2 regions of the Streptosporangium sp. NPDC004631 genome follow, and region 1 is predicted to be linked to the other one. Evidence: riboswitches for the same ligand, from Rfam matches in the RefSeq annotation. Region 1 holds a riboswitch; the other holds the start of a gene.
What was found. Region 1 has a riboswitch for cyclic di-AMP ahead of ACWEF2_RS03220 (coiled-coil domain-containing protein). Riboswitches for the same ligand answer to the same signal wherever they lie in the genome.
Positions count from the first base shown of each region.

Region 2: it holds a riboswitch for cyclic di-AMP, as region 1 does, so the genes downstream of both, ACWEF2_RS12945 (C40 family peptidase) here and ACWEF2_RS03220 (coiled-coil domain-containing protein) in region 1, are expected to answer to the same signal.

Region 1 covers NZ_JBSGCR010000002.1:349,950-353,442, forward strand. Annotated here, with positions in the region: gene ACWEF2_RS03210 (MarR family winged helix-turn-helix transcriptional regulator) at 1-276, shown strand, start outside; gene ACWEF2_RS03215 (DinB family protein) at 263-769, opposite strand; gene ACWEF2_RS03220 (coiled-coil domain-containing protein) at 864-1,835, opposite strand; cyclic di-AMP (ydaO/yuaA leader) riboswitch at 1,838-1,972, opposite strand; gene galT (galactose-1-phosphate uridylyltransferase) at 2,044-3,123, opposite strand; gene ACWEF2_RS03230 (DeoR/GlpR family DNA-binding transcription regulator) at 3,120-3,493, opposite strand, start outside.
Region 2 covers NZ_JBSGCR010000010.1:68,937-72,429, forward strand. Annotated here, with positions in the region: gene ACWEF2_RS12940 (hypothetical protein) at 1-505, opposite strand, end outside; gene ACWEF2_RS12945 (C40 family peptidase) at 876-1,385, opposite strand; cyclic di-AMP (ydaO/yuaA leader) riboswitch at 1,468-1,626, opposite strand; gene ACWEF2_RS12950 (NlpC/P60 family protein) at 2,131-3,069, opposite strand; gene ACWEF2_RS12955 (hypothetical protein) at 3,208-3,493, opposite strand, start outside.

The sequences.
Region 1 (3,493 bases):
GCGGGGTTCGTGGAGCGCGAGGAGTCCGAGGTGGACGCCCGGAGGGCCAGGCTGCTGCTGAGCCCGAGAGGGCTCCGGGTGCTCCAGGTGGTCGTCCGCTCCCGGCGGACCTACCTGGACGAGTTGATCGCCGACTGGGACGAGGCGGACCGCGGGCTCTTCGCCGACCTGCTCACCCGCTTCGCGGAGGCCGCCACGGCACACCCGCCCGACCTGGCGGCTCTCGACCGGCTGATCACCGAGGCGATCGCGGAGGAGAACACTAGTCTCCCGTGACCCCGTCGATCCGCTCGCGAATGATGTCGGCGTGGCCGTTGTGCCGGGCGTACTCCTCGATCATGTGGACCAGGATCCACCGCAGCGAGACGTCCTCACCCCTGCGCTGCCGTCTGCCCACGGTCTCCAGGGGCAACTCCGCGTAGAGCTCGCGGACACCGTCGATCTCGGCGTGCCAGCGGGCGACGGCCTCCTCGGCGGAGCAGGAGCCCAGCAGGTTGAAGTCCCCGTCGCGATCCTGCTCGGTGCAGTAGATCGACGGCCTGTCCTCGCCGCTGAGGATGTTATGGAACCACTGCTGCTCCACCTCGGTCATGTGACGGACCAGGCCCAGCAGGGAGAGCGTGGACGGAGCGCAGGGGCGGAGGGCGAGCTGCCGCTCCGACAGCCCGGCGCACTTGACGGCCAGGGTCTCCCGGTGGAAGTCCAGCCAGGAGTGCAGCATGCCGACCTCGTCGGCGACATAGGGAGGAGCAATGCGATTGTCGGTCATGATCCCCCATCCTCCCCGCGCACACGGCCACTGTCACACCCTTTTTTCTCGATCCACACCCCCCGGAAACGCTCCCGGCGGGGGCTCCACGGCGCTAGTACATCGAGATGTGGGGGTGGTCGTAGTGGTTGGCGGTGATTCCGCCCCGGTTGGACATGGCGCGCCAGCCGGAGCCCATGTTGATGCGCTGGCGCCAGATCACGTACTTGACGCCGAGCCGGTCCTTGTTCTTGATGGCCCAGGCGGAGATCTCGTCGCCGAGCCTGATGTTCTCCGCCGAGGGCATCGAGCCGCCGGTGCTCATCATGAAGTCGCAGGCGCGGCCCAGGGGGTGCTCGCCGTTGCCGCCGGTGCGGTAGCAGCCGACCTCGTGGGGGAGTTTGAAGCGTTCTTTGATGGCTTCGAGCATGATCCGGGTGCGGTCGGTGATGTTGTCGCCGCCGGTGGGGAGCTGGGGGACCCAGCTGCCGTCGGCGCGGCGGCCGGAACCCATCGGGACGAGCTGGTCGAGTTTCCGCTCGATGTCACGGATCACCCTCTCGGCGCCCTGGCGCTCGGTCTCCACGACCTTGGCCTCCACGCCGATCTGCTCGGTGAGCCGGGCCGCCTTGTCGGCGGCCTGCTTCTTGAGGTCCCGGCTCTGGGCGAAGTCCCGCAGGTAGGCGGTCCGCTGGGCGATGAGCTGTTCCATGACGACGGCGCCCTCCATGTCGGGGGCGAACAGCAGGGCGGGCAGGTCGGCGGCGCTGCTCTGGTAGCGGAGCTGGGCGATGGAGTCGACCTGTTCGCTCGCCTTGTCGTAGGTCTCCTCGGCCTTGCGCAGATCGACCTGGGCGGCCTCCTCGGCCAGCCGGGCCTTTCGCAGAGACTCCCGTTTGGCCGCGTAGGACTCGATGAGCTTGTCGACCTTCTTGTTCAGCCGGGCGAGTTCGGCGCGGAGCTCGGGCTCGGCCGGTTTGGGGGCGGCGCTGCCCGCGGACGCGCTGCCCAGGGTGAACGCGATGGCCGAGAGCACGGAGGCGGTCAGGGCCGCATGACGACGGAACGTGGGGGGCGAGGCCGCCACGGTTCTCCTCTCCTCACGCCTACCGGGTTAGCTGACGGGTTCGGGCTGGAGGAAGCCCTTCCACCGAAGTGGTTCACCCCAAATGCGTGGGTCCCCGGTTCCCGGGCGAGGCGCCCCGGATTAGGCATATCGGATGTTATGTCCGATGTGTGAGGATAGTAGTGGTAAACGGATGGTCATGCGACCCCAAGTCGAGACCGATCAGTGATCATTCCGTGATGACGGATCGGAGGAGTAGCGCCGCCTCCTCGGGCAGGACGTCGTTCACGAAAGCCCCCATGGCCGACTCCGAACCCGCGAGATACTTCAGCTTGTTGGGTGCCCGGCGGATGCTGAACAGCTCCAGGTGCGCGTAGGACAGCTCCCGGCCGACGTTCACCGGTGCCTGGTGCCAGGCCGCGACGTACGGCATGGGCATACCGAAGAGCCCGTCCAGCCGGCGCAGCACCTCTGTGTAGAGCGGCCCGAACGCCGCGCGCTCGGCCTCCTTGAGCCCGCCCAGGTCCGGAACCCGGCGGTGCGGGTAGAGGTGGACCTCCACGGGCCACCGGGCCGCGGCCGGCACGAAGGCCGTCCAGTGGTCGTTCGCGGCGACCACCCGGACCTCGGCCTCCCGCTCGGCGGCCAGTACGTCGGCGAAGAGGTTGCCGCCGGTCCGCTCCCGGTGGCGCTCGGCCGCGCCCAGGGAGAGCCTGGTGCGCGGGGTCACATAGGGGTAGGCGTAGATCTGGCCGTGCGGGTGGGCCAGGGTGATGCCGATCTCGGCCCCCCGGTTCTCGAAGCAGAACACCTGCTCCACGCCCGGAATCGCGGACAGCTCGGCGGTGCGGTCGATCCACGCCTCCATCACCAGGTCGATCTGGCCGGGGGAGAGCCGGGAGAAGGAGGAGTCGTGGTCGGAGGTGAAGCAGACCACCTCGCACCGGCCGGTCCCCGGCCGGGCCTCGCTCATGCCGCCGATGTCCCGGTGCGGGCCCGGCTGCGCGGAGAGGGATGGGAAGCGGTTTTCGAAGACCACCACGTCGTAGGAGGCCGAGGGGATCTCCGTGGAGTGACCGGGGGTGGACGGGCAGAGCGGGCACTCGCTCGTCGGCGGGAGGAAGGTGCGTCCCTGGCGGTGCCCGGCCACCGCCACCCACTCCTCGGTGAGCGGGTCGTAGCGCAGTTCCGAGGCGGCGGGCCGGGGCGGCAGGTCTCGCCGGTCGATCGCGCTCCGATCGGCGTCGTCGTGCCGGTCGAAGTAGACGAGCTCGCGGCCGTCGGCCAGATGGGTGATCGTGCGCTTCATCGGCTCAGGGCCTCGCTTTCCTGTCGGGGTTCGGCTATGACCAGCTCGCCCACCCGCGCGGTGAGCTCCTCACGGGCCTCGTCCGCCAGGCCCGAGTCGGTGATCACGAGGTGGGCCTGGGCCAGCTCGGCGATCGTGCTGATCCCGACCGTGTCCCACTTGGTGTGATCGGCGGGCACCACCAGGCGGTGTGCGGAGGCGACCAGTTCCCGGTTGGTCTCCGCCTCAAGCAGGTTCGGGGTGGTGAACCCGGCGCGGGCGCTCATCCCGTGCACGCCGAGAAACAGGGTGTCCACGTGGAGTCCGCGGACGGCCGCCACGGCGACCGGCCCGACCAGCGCGTCGGAGGGGGTGCGGACGCCGCCGGTCA
Region 2 (3,493 bases), on a different contig from region 1:
CGTCGCGGTAGCCGACGTAGTCGGCGAACCCCTCCGACAGCCACATGGGCACCCGGCCGCCCCGGATCGCGCCGGTGGCCACGTGGGTGAGCTCGTGGGCGATCACCACGTCCCGGCCGGTAGCGCTGAGCCTCGCGTACCCCGTCGGCAGGATGATCACCCGGTCGGCGACGGTCATCGCGGCCAGGCCACCGGTGGCGGAGGTCCCCGCGAGCGCCGCGGCCTCCGCGTCGGTGGCGGGGAACAGGACGACCGCCCGGACCGGCCCCCAGACCTCGCCGACGATCCGGGCCGCGCGGTCGGCCCGCGCGGCCAGATCCCGCAGCTCCGCGAGCGGGACGCGGTGACCGGCGACGAGGGAGCGTTCGCCGCGGACCACGGTGGCGGCGCCGGGCCACAGGTCGCGGACCCCCTGCGACACCGGCCGCGCGTCGGCGGCCAGACCCGCGCCCACCAGCGTCAGCATCCCGGCGAGCACGGCACGGCGCCCTCTCGGGAGCGACATGTCAGCCGATGCTAGTGGACCGGCGACCGGCGGTCGCGTCCGCCGGGACACCGCCGGCGAACCGGGCCGGGGCGGTCGAGGAGAGGCGGCTCCACGATCACAGGCGTGATCGTGGAGCCGCCTCCTCTACCTGTTACCCATCTCCTCCGGAGCGGGTTGTGGTGTCACCACGTCCGGCCGGCTCCGGTCCGGCCCCATCGGCCACGGCGCGGACGGCACGGGCGGCGTTCCCGCGACCCGGCTCCGCGACGCGCCGAGAACGCCGTTCGACGTTGAACGGTCCGGACACCTGTCCCCCTCCACGGCGACCACGATGGGGTCAACTCTCCGGCTGTGCCCCGAACCGGATGGACGGGGCCGTGTCCCGCTGTCAGCCGCCCGGACGGACGGCTCCGGCGAAGGAGGACCTGTAGTAGCCCCTCAGCCTCACGATCCGGACCGTCTTGCCGCTGCTCGGCGAATGGACCATCCTGCCGTGGCCGACATACATGCCCACGTGGCCCTTTCCGTAGAAGAACAGCAGGTCACCAGGGTGCAACCTGCTCCATGAGACCTTCTTCCTGACGACGCGGTACTGGCTGTACGTGACCCTGGGGAGGGAGACGCCGGCCTTGCGCCACGCGTACTGGACAAGGCCCGAGCAGTCGAACGCGCCGGGACCGGTGGCTCCCCACCGGTACGGATCGCCGATCTGCCGCTTGGCCACCGATACGGCCTTCCTGGCCTTTGTCCTCTGCCGTGCGGCCCTGTTCATCGCGGTCTTGGCCGTGCGCTTGACGTGAGTCTTCGCCGTGCTCCCGACCTGAACCGCGGCCGCGCTGTCCGTCGCCGCCCCCGCCGCCGTGGGTCCCAGCGTGACCGCCCCGGTTGAGGCGGTCAACGTGAGGACAAACCCACCGAGGGAAAGACGAAAAAGGCGTGACAAACGAAGGTTATGCAGGGTGGTAGACAGGATTTCTCCTTGGGACTTCCACTGATGCCTACCGGGTTAGCTGACGGATTCGGGCTGGGAAGACGCCCTACGACACAGATATGTCGATTCACCCCTGACCGTAGGTTGACGGCCTATTGGTTCCCCGGCTCCATGCCTCCTGGCTGCACGAATTCGGCAGGTCACCGTGGTGGGGCGGACCCCTTGGAGGAACGGCGACCAATTGGATTTCTATCGGAAAGCCGGCCTGGGGGACCGACGCTCGGCGCGACGGTATGGCTTACTCGCCGCGACGCCAGAAGCTACTCTGATCATCACGTTTCGGCAAAGCCCTCACAAAGTTTAAAGATCAAATAACGCTTCTCGCGCCCACGGAAGACCTGCTCGGGGGCGACTTCATCGGTCGAATATGACTCTCGTCACACCCTCCGGATCATTATTCGGAAAGCGCCTCTCCTGTCGCGTACGTCACATCTTTGGCGACCTTCTCACCCTCCGCGTACGGCCCACGGGCCACTCTCGGCCCCGCCATGCCCACCCCGCTCTCCGGGATCGCCGCGAGGCCGCGCGCATCCGCCGGCCCTCAGCCGCGCTCAGTCCTCCCAGCGGAACGATCCAGCGGACCCTTCCGTGGAACGCTCCAGCGGCACCGGACGGGGCGCTGAGGGCCGAGCGGGGCGCTGAGGGGGCGGGCTCAGGGGCGGACGGCCCCGACCAGGCGGCGGCCGTAGGCCGACAGGGGAACGACCTTGACGACGTCCCCGGTCTGGGGGGCGTGGACGATCTTTCCGGCGCCCGCGTAGAGGCTCACATGTCCCAGCCCCTCACTGAAGATGAGGTCACCGGCCTGGAGTTCGCTCAGGGAGACCTTGCGGCCGGCCCCCCAGCTCCACTGCTCCCAGGTCGTGCGGGGGAGGCTGACGCCTCCGCTGCGCCAGGCCGCCTGGACGAGGCCGGAGCAGTCCCAGCCTCCCGGGCCGGTGCCGCCGTACTGGTAGGGCTTGCCGACCTGGGCGAAGGCGAAGCTCAGCGCGGCCCGGGCGTTGCCGGACGCCGGGCCGTTGTACTGGATCCCCGAGCTGTTGGGGTTGCCGGTCCTAAAGGCGCCGAGATCGCGCAGCACCTTCGTCTGGAGCTTCACCATCCTGTCGGCCTTGGCCTTCTCCTCGGCCAGCTCGTCACGCGTCCGATCGGCCTCGGTCAGGGCCTCCCTGGCCTGGTCGCGGTTGCCGCGCAACGTCTTGGTGGCCTCCTCGAAGGCGTTCAGGGACTGAGCGCGGGAGGCGGACATCTGGTCGACGGCGGCCAGGCCGCTCAGCAGCGAGCCGGGGTCGGGCCGGCCGACCATGCCCGACCAGCCGTTGGCGGCGCCCAGCTGGTAGCTGCTGACGGCCATCGTGACGAGTTCCTTGCGCAGCCCGGCGACCTTCGCGCTCTGACGGGTGAGGTCGCCGTTCAGCGCCCGATACCTCTTGCGGGCCCGCTTCCACTTCTCGCCGGCCTGGTTGTACCTCTCGACAACCTTGTCGGCCTGGTCGTTGAGCTTCTCCAGCTTCTTCCTGGCCTGGGCGATCGTCGGCTTCGGTTCTGCGAAGGCCCCGCCCATCGGCACCAGGAACAGAGCTAGGGCCACCCCTGCGACCATCGGCATCCGCACAAACCCAACCGGCATACCCGCCACGGCCACGGCGCCGCCTCCCCATGCAAAGACCTGGGGCGAAATAGTACAGAACAGGTAAGGTATCGCTCACCTTTTTGGCCGTTTTGTTCTTTACTTGCAGGCCGCGACGCTGCAAACCCTGGCGGTCATCCTGCGGGCGTCCCGGAACTGAACGGCCCAGTCCCGCTTGACCGGCCGGTCGTACTCCCCCGCCCACAGGTAGACCAGCACCGCGTTGGCCCTGCGGACCACCACGCTCCGCTCCCCGCCGACCCCCGTCTTCCCGCCGTAGTAGACCTGCCCGGAGATCCTCAGCGCGTCGTCCCCGAGGCCGGTCACCGGCGCGGAGACGTAGCGGTAGCCGGCCCCCGCGTCCGTCCTGGACCCGCACGCGGTC